4 regions of the Priestia sp. SRI_019 genome follow, and region 4 is predicted to be linked to each of the others. Evidence: riboswitches for the same ligand, from Rfam matches in the RefSeq annotation. Region 4 holds a riboswitch; each other region holds the start of a gene.

What was found. Region 4 has a riboswitch for thiamine pyrophosphate ahead of thiM (hydroxyethylthiazole kinase). Riboswitches for the same ligand answer to the same signal wherever they lie in the genome.
Region 1: another riboswitch for thiamine pyrophosphate. It lies ahead of thiC (phosphomethylpyrimidine synthase ThiC); the one in region 4 lies ahead of thiM (hydroxyethylthiazole kinase).
Region 2: another riboswitch for thiamine pyrophosphate. It lies ahead of thiT (energy-coupled thiamine transporter ThiT); the one in region 4 lies ahead of thiM (hydroxyethylthiazole kinase).
Region 3: another riboswitch for thiamine pyrophosphate. It lies ahead of AC2YJL_RS23930 (thiamine phosphate synthase); the one in region 4 lies ahead of thiM (hydroxyethylthiazole kinase).

Annotation. Positions count from the first base shown of each region.
Region 1 is NZ_JBYCZN010000014.1:11,630-14,908, reverse strand. It holds gene AC2YJL_RS26995 (undecaprenyl-diphosphate phosphatase) at 1-299, opposite strand, end outside; gene AC2YJL_RS26990 (hypothetical protein) at 757-1,047, shown strand; TPP riboswitch at 1,129-1,243, shown strand; gene thiC (phosphomethylpyrimidine synthase ThiC) at 1,357-3,126, shown strand.
Region 2 is NZ_JBYCZN010000002.1:237,434-240,712, reverse strand. It holds gene AC2YJL_RS11535 (ethanolamine ammonia-lyase reactivating factor EutA) at 1-1,177, opposite strand, end outside; gene thiT (energy-coupled thiamine transporter ThiT) at 1,334-1,942, opposite strand; TPP riboswitch at 1,975-2,075, opposite strand; lysine riboswitch at 2,250-2,434, shown strand; gene AC2YJL_RS11525 (amino acid permease) at 2,537-3,279, shown strand, end outside.
Region 3 is NZ_JBYCZN010000006.1:70,222-73,500, forward strand. It holds gene AC2YJL_RS23915 (fluoride efflux transporter FluC) at 256-672, shown strand; gene crcB (fluoride efflux transporter CrcB) at 673-1,062, shown strand; gene AC2YJL_RS23925 (hypothetical protein) at 1,110-1,325, shown strand; TPP riboswitch at 1,484-1,585, shown strand; gene AC2YJL_RS23930 (thiamine phosphate synthase) at 1,708-2,331, shown strand; gene thiO (glycine oxidase ThiO) at 2,315-3,279, shown strand, end outside.
Region 4 is NZ_JBYCZN010000002.1:634,474-637,752, reverse strand. It holds gene AC2YJL_RS13550 (TetR/AcrR family transcriptional regulator) at 1-345, shown strand, start outside; gene AC2YJL_RS13545 (MFS transporter) at 442-1,659, shown strand; TPP riboswitch at 1,851-1,959, shown strand; gene thiM (hydroxyethylthiazole kinase) at 2,033-2,839, shown strand; gene thiE (thiamine phosphate synthase) at 2,853-3,279, shown strand, end outside.

The sequences.
Region 1 (3,279 bases), on a different contig from region 4:
AACAGACCAACAATTACCTGCATTAAATTCAAGCGATTTGTCGGTCCAATTGGAGCAGCTGGTTTTTTTCCCAATCCTAATAAATTAATAAAACGATCTTTAAAAATAACAACTACTGCTAAGATCGACCCTAGCTGAATAACAATTTTAAATGTATTAGCTACTGGAGATGAAAATAATTCTTTTGAATTTAACCACAGGTCATCCACAATAATCATATGCCCAGTTGACGAAACAGGAGCAAACTCTGTTAAACCTTCTACAATCCCTAAAATGATTGCTACAATAATTTCCCACATAAAGCTATATACCTTGCCTTTCTTTCAAATTAATAAGCTTATCGCTTCGTTTTACATGCTCAACTATTTTCCTATTTTGACACTTGCTTTTTTATCATAATTGTTAAAACTATGAAATACAATGTGTATTTGCAAAAAGATAAGAATCTTTAATAATTTGTAATAAAAACCTTACATGCTAGAACCAAAAAACAAGATATCAGCTTTTATTTGTTTTAAAAAGCATTCGCTGTGTTCGGTATAAATTCCGGGTCCTTAGCTAAAAATGAATCATCTAGACTATTTTTCTTTGGTGTGAAAAAATGACTAAATCATTATGTTTTTTCCATCCCCTTTACTGTCATCTATCATTTTAATCAACTAGTGCTTGCTTATACGGCATATCCCCTAAGTAATTTGAAACTTTTTTCTCTCTTTTCTCGTATATAGTAGTATCTTTTTTAGGAGGCTTTTTACTATGAATGGAAATGTACGTACAATGAAATGGATTACTGCTGGGTATGAAGCGTTACTCGGAATTCCTTTAATTGGCGCTGGGATTGTTATGGGCTTTAGTTATACCCCTCTTTTTATTGGATTTATTCTTCATGCTATCACACTCATTTTAGCGAATAGACGCGGGTTATCTGCTTATGGAAACATACTAGGACTTGTTACCTCACTGGTTGCTTGGATTCCATTTTTAGGGTTTATCATGCATATTATTACAGCTATTGTAATTGCAATCGACGCTGCTAGACAACGCTAATTGTCTAGCTTTTTTATATTAAGGGTTGATTTTTTACCGAATGATGGTAAACTTAAGCCGTAAATTGAATAATTCGAATGTTATTTCTACTAGGGGTGTCTGATAGCTCAGACTGAGAGAAGAGTGCAATAAAACTCTTTAACCCTTTGAACCTGATTTGGGTTATACCAGCGGAGGGAAGTAGTCTTGAAAAGAATAGTATATGTTTATTCTTTTTTCGCCTATTCCATCGGGTTCTGTCTATCACAGAACCCGATTTTTTTATGGTTCGGTATAGCTACACTTTATGCGAAACCGGAGGAATATGTAATGTCAAAACAAAATGTATCAGTTTCTATGAAAAAGCCTTTTCCAAACAGTCACAAAGTATATGTCCAAGGATCCAGAGAAGACCTTAAAGTGCCTATGCGTGAAATTCATCAGTCTCCTACTACAGGATCTTTTGGGGAAGAAGAAAATAGTCCCGTACGTGTATACGACACGAGCGGTGTTTATACAGATCCCTGTTATGAAATTAATTTACAAAAAGGATTACCGGCTCTGCGCGAAAAGTGGATTGCAGAACGAAACGATGTAGAAACATATCAAGGCCGTACGGTTCAGCCACAGGATAACGGTTATTATGATGGTGATCCAAGAGATCAGTACGAGCGCTTTATCACTAATCGTTTACCGTTGCGCGCGAAAAAAAATCAAAATGTAACCCAAATGCACTATGCGAAAAAAGGAATCATCACGCCCGAAATGGAATTTATCGCTATTCGTGAACAGATGGATCCTGAAGTCGTGCGTGAAGAAGTAGCAAGAGGACGTGCCATTATCCCTAATAATATCAATCACCCTGAGAGCGAACCGATGATTATCGGCCGCAAATTCCACGTGAAAATCAATGCTAATATCGGAAATTCAGCTATTCGTTCAGCTATTGAAGATGAAGTAGAAAAAATGACATGGGCAACGCGTTGGGGAGCCGATACAATTATGGATTTATCAACAGGAAAAGATATCCACACAACGCGCGAATGGATTATCCGCAACTCGCCTGTTCCTGTAGGGACCGTTCCTATTTACCAAGCGCTTGAAAAAGTAAAAGGTGTAGCAGAAGATCTAACGTGGGAAGCATATCGCGATACATTAATTGAACAAGCAGAACAAGGTGTTGATTACTTTACTATTCACGCAGGTGTTCTTTTACGCTATATTCCTCTGACAGCGAAACGTACGACAGGTATTGTTTCACGCGGAGGATCCATCTTGGCGCAGTGGTGTTTAGCTCATCATGAAGAGAACTTTTTATATACTCGCTTTGAAGAAATCTGTGAAATCTGTAAAGCATACGATATTTCTATTTCACTTGGCGATGGACTACGTCCTGGTTCCATTGCAGATGCTAATGATGAGGCACAGTTCGGTGAATTAGAAACGCTCGGTGAATTAACTAAAATTGCTTGGAAACACGATGTTCAAGTTATGATTGAAGGTCCTGGGCATGTCCCTATGCACCTCATCAAAGAAAACGTAGATAAACAAATGGAAATATGCCAAGAAGCTCCCTTCTATACTCTTGGACCGCTTACAACCGACATCGCTCCAGGCTATGACCATATTACATCAGGTATTGGGGCTGCAATGATTGGCTGGTTTGGGACAGCTATGCTTTGCTACGTAACGCCAAAAGAACATTTAGGTCTGCCGAATAAAGAAGACGTTCGAGAAGGCGTTATCACCTATAAAATTGCTGCGCATGCCGCTGACCTAGCAAAAGGCCATCCAGGAGCACAAAAACGCGATAACGCGCTGTCTAAAGCAAGATTTGAATTTAGATGGAATGATCAATTTAACCTGTCACTAGATCCAGAGCGCGCAAAAGAATATCACGATGAAACACTTCCCGCTGAAGGTGCTAAAACAGCCCATTTCTGTTCAATGTGTGGACCTAAATTCTGTTCGATGCGTATTTCTCAGGATATTCGTAACATGGCTCAACAAAATGAAAAAGATGTAAACGAAGTAAGAGAAGAAGGAATGAAAGAAAAAGCTAAAGAGTTTGTTAACAGTGGTTCAAATATCTATCAATAATGAAGTAGAACAGCTTAAAGAACAAATTAAGCTGCTTGAAAGAAAGTTATTATTTGTTCAGCAAAATTGTCAGCACATTATCGTTGAATCCTCACATTCTTCCGTAAAGCGCTGTATTAAGTGTTTCTATCAACAAGATGCAAAAAGGACTTC
Region 2 (3,279 bases), 400 kb from region 4:
CTAATTCTTGAAGCATCTTATAGCTGCAGTAAGGAAAATGAGATAAAGCAATAGCAGCGGGGGGATCTTCTGCGCTGAAAATAGTTGAAGCCTGCATACATGCCGCTCGAGCTCTTTCTTGAAACATCAGCGGATTCCATTTCTCTTCTTGCTGAACAGGTATCTCTACAATCGGGATATTTTTTAACGGCAGCCGCTTCGACCCAATGTATACAGTTGATCCGCTAACTTCTGTATTTTGCATACCAGCCCCAATTACAGTAGCGCGCGTTGTCTCAGCGGCTTGAGAAACTTGGATGGATTGAAAATGATATGCTAGAAGCGGACCAACGTCTCCATGTATGGCCACTTCTTTCACTGTTTTTGGCTTTTGCTTCTCCATCATTGCTCCTACTCCTCCTGAAACCATGATCATTTCGGGGATAGAAAATCTTGTATGAGGAGAAACGAGAAGCGAGGAATTTTGATTCAGCGCATTTACATAATTCACGGTTTCTTCAGCTAGTAATTGACAGATAGACGAGAGCTTTTCAAATGTTGCTTTTTCACCTTCTCGCAGTGTTAAAGAATTATTTTCCAAAAATTCAGTTAAATGAGACGAAACGTAGGTGACAAAACCGTCTGAATTCAGACGAATTAATCTTCCCCCCACATGCAGTGTAAACGTTTCTATAACTTTTCCATTTTGACATAAAGCGATGTTAGCAGTTCCTCCTCCTACATCAATATTGGCAATTACTGCATTTGTTTCAGCAGAATGTTCGATTGCTCCTGATCCTTTTGCTGCTAATATTCCTTCCAGGTCAGCGCCAGCTGTTGCAACAACAAAATCCCCAGCATGTTCGGCTAGATAGTGAACGATACTTTCTGCATTTTGCTTTCTGGCCGTTTCTCCTGTGATGATAACAGCACCTGCTTCCACTTGATCTAAGGAGATTCCTGCATTCTTATACTCTTGTTCTAGTAGTACCGTTAATCTTTGAACATCGATTTCAACATCGTTTAGCATAGGGGTGGTATAGATAGAACTTGCATAGGTTACGCGACGATCAATAATTTGACAGCCTGGCAGCGTAAACTGATTTTGTTGATTTGCTATTAACAGCTTGCTTACAATCAGTTTCGTTGTGCTTGTTCCAATATCTAAACCTATGCTCGTGATCCATTTCTGTAGCATGCTATCAATCCTTTATCTCGTTTGAATATGGTGATTATCATAAAACAGTTTTTTGAATATTTCACTAACTATGTTATCAAACCTGACACACTTTTGTGTAAACAAAGGTGACAAATGACAAAAAAGACTAAATCTTGGTAGATTTAGTCTTTTTGCTTATGATGAGTGTGATTTAGTTATAATCATTCTTGATGCCGATGGAATTAATAGTGAAAGAATGATTAAGCAGGCTATTAGTGATCCTACCATTGAAATCCCGTTCATTGAAAAAGAATACCATAGAGCGGACATGCCCTTTGGCGCATATGATCCCCAGAAAATAATACCCGCAATAAAGTGCCAGAAATACCGTGCGAAGCTGCCGATAATAAGGGATAAAACAATCAAAACAAAAGCTTTTGATCTGTTATTGTTAGCTAAATTTGTTTTAATAGATTGCGAAAAAATACCTCCAAAACCTATAAAAGCAAAAGCCACAATATATTCAATAAACGTTTGCAGCGCTGTTAAAATATAAGCCGTTCCTGTTGCCAACTGTAAAAGCCCCCATAATAGACCAGATAGAGCCCCGCCTTTTACTCCCCAGCGAAAGCACATAATAAAAATGGGCACCATGGAGAACGAAATACTCACAGCCGTTGCAATCTTAATGGAAGGCAAAAGATCAAGTAGAAGTGCTAATGCTGCAAAAATAGCTATTTCAATTTTAGCCTGTAAAGGTAATGCTTTATTCACGTTTCTCACTCCTGTTTTTGAATCATTCATATCAAACGGTTTACACAGGAGTAAGCAAATATATGCTACTATTCCCACATTCCTACGCTAGCGTTAACTAACAGGTTCGAAGGGTCTGAACAATTTGTTCACTCTCAGCACGGCGGCTCCCCCTGTGGTACGTTCGGATATTTATGTAGTATTATGACAACATTCATTATATCATATGTAACAAAATAGATTCGAGAGATTTCAAAGATGTTTCTATTTTCTGAATCTATTTTTTATAATGACAATCGTTTTAGTATTTGGTATACTTCTTTTATGTCAAATGAATATAAAAAACCCTCATCCTAATCGATGAGGTAGAGGTCGCAGTTTTTAATAGTAAAGCAACGGAAATGCAGAGAACATTGAGGATGTTGCTTGAAAGGAAAAATTGCCGAAGTTTAGATCACTTCTCGGTTGATTTAAGCTGGGGCTGTCTCCGAACAGGAACAGAACTGTCACATCATGCGAGTGATGTGAAGAGCTATCTTCACGGAAGGTTGACGCGGTTTTCAGATTTAAAAGCGCGCACATATACTGCGGGCTTTTTTTATGTTATCCCGTCTCTTTCCGTACATTCGAAAGGAGTATTTATCTATGCAAGAGCAGCAAGAATTAAAACGTGGGTTGAAATCTCGCCACTTAACGATGATTTCATTAGGAGGAGCCATCGGAACCGGCTTATTCCTAGCAAGTGGTGGAGCAATTCACACAGCAGGACCTGGGGGAGCGCTTTTAGCTTACGCTATCATTGGTGTCATGGTTTACTTTTTGATGACCAGCCTAGCGGAGCTCGCAGCTTATATGCCTGAAGCCGGTTCGTTTAGTACGTATGCGTCTCGGTTTGTAGATCCATCCTTTGGTTTCGCTCTCGGCTGGAACTATTGGTATAACTGGGCTATTACGATTGCAGCTGAATTATCTGCTGGAGCCCTTATTATGAAATTTTGGTTCCCAAACTCTTCTTCTATTTTATGGAGTGCCCTGTTTTTATTAATTATGTTTGGGCTTAACTACCTTTCTGTAAAAGGATTTGGTGAATCTGAATTTTGGTTTTCGTTAATTAAAGTAGTAACGGTTATCATCTTTTTAGTTATTGGTATTATGATGATTTTTGGTATCTTTAACAATGCAGCACCAGGTTTTAAAAACTTCACGCTTGGTGATGGACCCATTCACGGTGGATTCTTTACTGTCTTAGGTATTTTTATGGCTGCTGGTTTTTCATTCCAAGGAACAGAGTTGCTTGGAGTCGCAGCTGGAGAAAGTGAAGATCCGGAAAAAACGGTTCCTCGTGCAGTTAAACAAGTCTTCTGGCGCATCTTGTTATTTTATATTTT
Region 3 (3,279 bases), on a different contig from region 4:
TCAACAAAAAAAACTTATACGATTAATGTGACTTAAAATAAGGGAAATATACCTTCTATACACGGTTTGTCATAAGGATACAGAAAGATTTTAAAATTTGGATTAAGTGGATTTTTAAGGGATATTTGAGGAGTAAAAAGGAAGTTTCATGCGACGATTTTCTCTTTCATTTTTTCATGACTTTTGGTGCAATAAACATATAGTTAAATGTTAAGGTAGAAATAAATTCCTTATGGTACACTTAAAGAAGAATTTATGAAACGGAGCGATATGATGAAAGCCATAAACTTAATCTCAATTGCCTTTGGCGCTATCGCTGGTACATATGCACGTTATTTGCTGAATCTTTCCTTATTATATACGGGCTATCCAATAGGAACGGTAATCGAAAACCTATTAGGAAGCTTCATACTAGGCCTATTAACAGGATTTTTTGTGTGGAAAAAGCCAAAAGAATGGATAAAGCTTGGACTAGGAGTTGGCGTGTGCGGCGGTTTTACAACGTATTCAACGTTTGCAGGAGACGTCATTTCTCTCACTCAGCACCATTTATTTGGGGGAGCCATTTATGTCATTGTCTCTTTAGTAGGTGGAATCCTTCTTGCTTTAGCAGGCTATCTATGCGGTGAAGCGGCAGGGGAAAATTTAGTGAAAGTACATGAGGTGAAGTAAATGAGCATAGTGAGCTTGGCACTTGGTGGAGCAGCTGGAGGAATATGCCGTTATCTTTTGGGTTTAAAAGTTACAAAAGCAGTTTCAAACCCTCCTTTTCCAGTATCAATGCTGTTTGTAAACTTGCTCGGTGCGTTTGGCCTTGGTCTTTTTTACGGTAGTTATTATGGAAAGGTTCCGAGTCATGCTTATGATGATTCAATATTTTTAATGATTGGCATTGGTTTTTTTGGTGCCTTTACCACTTTTTCAACGTTTAGTGTGGAAACCGTACAGTTAATTCGAGAAAAATCTTATCGGAAAATGTTGGCTTACGTGGGGATTTCAGCATTTGGAACAGTTGGTTTATTTACAGTCGGTTTAATGGCAGGAACGTTTTTATTTAAGTAAAGAGAACGTTTCTAGTAGGGAAAAACAAAAAGACGGAGAAGTAGAGAATGGATAGAAAAGCAGAAGTTTGGAAATACATTTTGTTGATTGTAGCTGTTGCAGGTCAGATCATCGGTTTTTTATTTTTATTTATAAATGTTGTGGCGGCATTTATTTTTTACGGTTTTTATATTCTAACTTTTATTATGTTACTCCTGCTGTTTATATGGGATCGGAAAAAGGAAAAAGACAAAGAAGAATTTGACGACTATACCGATTACTAACTATATAAAAAGCAGAATGATGCGGTGCGCCGGGCCTCTTAGTAAAGAAGCTTAAAAGATACATCTATAAAAGGAAGAGAGCCGTAAGAGCATAAAGAGATATTGTATTTACATCTAGTTGTGTTATAATTTTAAGTGCAAAAACAAAATCAATAAATAGCAATCACTAGGGGAGCTTTTTGAAGCTGAGACGAATGTATTTCGGACCCTTTGAACCTGATCTGGTTTGTACCAGCGTAGGGAAGTGGCGATCATGTTTACATAACGATACATGCTAACCACTCTACGTTGTAGAGTGGTTTTTTTGTATGTAATCAAGCCCTCTACACAAGATGAAGTGATTGAAATTTCTCTTTATTCTGAATGGAAAGGTTTCGATCATATGGATATTCCTAAATTTCATGTCATTACAACAGATAAGCAGCCAGTTAAAGAGGTTCGGGACATTTTAACGGCTATTGAGCCTTTTGTGGGTGTCATTCATATTAGAGAAAAAAAGAAAACGGCAAAGCAGATTCAATGTTTGCTAGAAAGCCTGCCATTTTGTCGCTCTAAAATTATTGTAAATGACCGAGTTGATGTAGCGCATGCTTTAAAAGCAAAAGGCGTACAGCTTGCCTATCATAGTTTAGATGTTTCGTGTGTTAGAGACGCATTTCCTTCTCTTATTGTGGGAAAATCAGTTCACTCTGTGGAAGAAGCTCTAGAAGCTGAAAAAGATGGCGCTCATTATATTCTATACGGACATATTTATTCAACTCATTCAAAAAAAGGATTAAAAAGTCGAGGGATAGCAGCGCTAAAAGAAGTAGTAGACGCTGTGGAGATACCAGTTATTGCGATTGGTGGGATTACACCTGGAAATGCCAAAGAGGTACTGCAAACAGGAGCACATGGTATAGCTGTGATGTCTAGTGTCATGCTTGCGCAAGATCCCCTTAAAGCGATTAAACAATATTCTCATATATGGACATCTGGAGGTGGAGAAAATGAAGCAGCATTATGATGTACTGTTAGTCGGAGGAGGCATAATTAGCTCTTCTATCGCTTATCATTTGTCAAAACAAGGAGCATCAGTAGCCATTCTTGAGCGCAATCAAATTGGTTGTGAAGCTTCAAGTGCAGCCGCTGGTATTTTAGGTGCTCAAGCTGAAATTGATGAAGAAGGTCCTCTTTTAGACCTTGCTATTAAGAGCAGAAGCATGTTTCCTGAGCTGGTGAAGGAACTAAAAGAAAAAACGGCCATCGACGTAGAGCTCATTCAAAAAGGCTTATTAAAAGTCGCTGTAACAGAAGAAGATGCACACGTATTAAAGAAAAAAGCCGCTCAGCACCACAGGTGGGATGAACATGTAAAATGGATTGATGTAAAAGAAGCGCGTTTGTTAGAACCCGGGCTCTCTCCAGACATATACGGAGCCATTACAATACCGGGGGACGGCCAGCTAGCTCCGGCTAAGTTAACGCAAGCTCTTGCTCATGGAGCCTTGTATCACGGAACAGATATATTCGAATACTGTGACGTTCATTCTCTTATTATGGAAAATGAAACAGTAAAAGGTGTACAGACGTCCAAAGGATCTTTTTATGGAGAAAAAGTAGTTATTGCAGCAGGCTCATGGGCTAAACGCTTTATTTCTTCTGAACATTTAGGTCAGGTGTTTCCTGTAAAAGGGGAGTGTATTGCTTTGCAAAGTCATAAGCCTTTGCTTTCTAAAACGATATTTTTAGATGAAGGTTTTTACTTAGTGCCAAAGACTGGTGGAAGAATCGTAATAGGGGCAACTAAGCTACAGCATGATTTTACCAAGACGGTTTCTGCACAAGGTATTCAATTTTTGCTGAATAAAGCTTCTGCGCTTCTGCCGGCTATTAAAGAAGCCACATTTGAAAAAGCATGGGCAGGTCTTCGTCCACAAACAAATGATGGCTGGCCTTATTTAGGAGAGCATCC
Region 4 (3,279 bases):
AAGCTTTTTGGAATTGCGGAGCAAATCATTTTAGATGATCTAAATCATCCTCTTACGAAAGCTGCCGATGAGTTTTTTAACAACGAGGAAAAGGGCAGCGACATCGAAGAGCGAATTGATGAGATGGTGAGACGACACGTAGAGTTTAACCGAGAACTTTTGCAAAAAGGCATTGATGAAGGAGAGTTTTCTCCTAAAAATGCAGAACAGCTTGCAGTGATTTTAGAAGGGCTGTTTGTTGGAATGAGCCGCATGTCTCGAAAAACGAACACCGAAAATGCCCTGCAGCTTTACCATTCAGCAATCGATGTATTTTTAAACGGAATTATACCAAGGTCTTCTTAAATAATCGGGGATGCTTATTGAGGTAATGAGTAATCCCTCATTATTTTGTATTTTTATAGACCGAACGTTCAGTATTTTTGTAATCAGGAGGTTTATATGTCATTATTGTTAAGAAATCGAGCGGCGATTTTGCTGCTCATGCTAAATATTTTTATTGTTTTTACAGGAATCGGTCTTGTAATTCCAATTATGCCAACGTATATGACAGAGCTTCATATCAACGGTAGCGTGATGGGGCTTTTAGTAGCGGTGTTTTCACTAACTCAATTTTTGTTTTCACCTTTAGCAGGACGGTTATCAGATTCGTTAGGGAGAAAGAAAATTATTGTAGCGGGAATGATTGTTTTTGCCCTGTCTGAATGGTTCTTTGGTTCAGTGAGTACACCTCTTTTATTATTTGTATCGAGAATGTTAGGCGGGGTTGGGGCCGCGCTCATTATGCCTGCTGTTATGGCCTATACAGCGGACGTGACGTCTGCTAAAGAACGTGCTAAAGGAATGGGCTATGTGACGGCGGCGATTACAACAGGATTTATTATTGGACCCGGTATCGGCGGCTTTTTAGCTGAATACGGCATGCGTGTACCATTTTATATGGCCGCAGTAGCAGGAGGCTTGGCTGCAGTGATTACGCTTCTTGTTTTGCCAGAGTCTCGCCCTGTACAAAATCCTGCTGTTTCAAACCATGAGAATCCAAAAGAAGAGCGGCTGCTACTGCAGCTTATGAATTCTTATAAAGAACCTTATTTTTTAAGTTTAATTATTGTTTTTGTGACATCGTTTGGATTATCCAATTATGAAACGATTTTTTCACTATTCGTTGATCATAAATTTAGCTTTACGCCAAAAGATATTGCGTTTGTTATTACGTTCGGCTCTATTGCGGGGGCTGTAGTGCAGGTTACGATTTTCGGGTGGATTTTAAATAAATTTGGTGAAAAAAGAGTGATTTCTTTTTGCTTGATGATGACGGGACTTTTTATTTTACTTACGCTATTTGTGCACACGTACTGGCTTATTATTGTTGTGACATTTATCGTTTTTTTAGCAACAGATATTTTACGTCCGGCAATCAGCACGCAAATGTCGATGATGGCACAAGACGACCAAGGATATGTAGCCGGACTAAATTCTGCTTATACAAGTCTTGGAAATATTATTGGCCCCGTTGTAGCAGGCTTTCTTTTTGATATAAACATTAATTATCCGTACGTATCAGCTGCACTTGTACTGCTTCTTTGTTTTCTTTTATCTTTAAGAGCAGGGAAGGACAGAAAAACAGCTGTGAGAAATCAAGCGGTTCAAGAGAAATAACGATAAGGAAAAATGATAGAATTCTTAGGGAATAGAAGACCTCCAGTAGCTTACTGGAGGTCTTTTGATTATTCTTTTAGGAATGGTGTAAGGTTTAAAGCGCCACTCAGTCTATAGAGAAGCTTTATTTTATCGGCAAAACAATGAAATGGTTGCAAATAAAAAAGGTTAATAGTAAACTTTAAACGTAACAAGAATAGTATGGGAGCTTGCGCGGGGCAGGCTGAGAGTACAGGGCCGCCTGTTGACCATTTGAACCTGTTGGATAATGCCAGCGCAGGGAATGTGAGTACATACCAAAGCACTTTGCGCATGCAAGGTGCTTTTTTGTCTTTTTTGCAGTGTTAAAACTAAATGAAAAGAGTGAAAAAACATGGATATTAGTAAAATTTCAGCTCAATTAGAGAAAGTAAGAGACATAAGTCCGATTGTTCATAATATTACGAATGTTGTGGTAACCAACTTTACAGCAAATGGACTGCTTGCACTAGGAGCTTCACCTGTTATGGCTTATGCGAAAGAAGAAGTGGCTGACATGGCACGAATCGCTGGAGCGCTTGTCTTAAATATGGGTACACTGACGGCTCAAGAAGTAGAAGCGATGAGAATAGCAGGAAAATCAGCAAATGAAAATGGCGTGCCGGTTATTTTCGATCCTGTAGGAGCCGGAGCGACACCGTTTCGTACAGAAGTAGCACGTCAGCTTGTAGAAGAATTAAATATGGCAGTTATTCGTGGTAACGCTGCTGAAGTTGCGAATGTAGTAGGCGAGTCATGGCTCATTAAAGGCGTTGATTCATTAGAAGGGCAAGGAGACGTCATTGAACTTGCTGAGAAAGCAGCGAACAAATTAGATACAGTGATTGTTATCACGGGTAAACAAGATGTAATCACAGATGGAAACACAACGTATACAGTAGACAACGGTCACCCGTTATTTACGAAAGTGACGGGGACTGGATGTCTGCTGACATCAATTATAGGAGCTTTCGCTGCTGTAGAAAAAGAATATGTCGAGGCAAGCGTTGCTGCTTTAAGTTTTTATGGAGTGGCGGGTGAAATCGCCGCAGAGAAAAAAGGTGAAGAAGGGCCGGGAAGCTTTCAAATTGAGCTGTTAAATCAGCTTCATCTTTTATCTGGGCAGGATATTGAATCATATGCAAGAGTACATCAACGTTAAAAGGAGCGGGAAAATGACAAATGAAGAAATCAAAAAGCTGCTGCAAGTTTATTTTATAATGGGCAGCAATAACTGTACAAAAGATCCGAGAGAAGTGTTGAAAGAAGCAATTGAAGGCGGCGTTACTGTGTTTCAATTCCGTGAAAAAGGCGAAGGTGCCCTAACAGGAGAAGCGAAATATCAGCTGGCGAAGGAACTTCAGCAAATTTGTCAGCAGCACAGCGTTCCTTTTGTTGTGAATGATGATCTTGACTTAGCGATCCGCTTACAAGCAGATGGCGTTCATATTGGCCAAGAAGATGAAAAAGCTCATATTGTTCGAGAGAAAATAGGAAAAGGAATTGTAGGCGTCTCTGTTCATAATGTACAAGAGCTGCAGCAAGCGATGAAAGACGGGGCGGATTATGTAGGAATGGGACCTGTTTTTCCTACTTCTACAA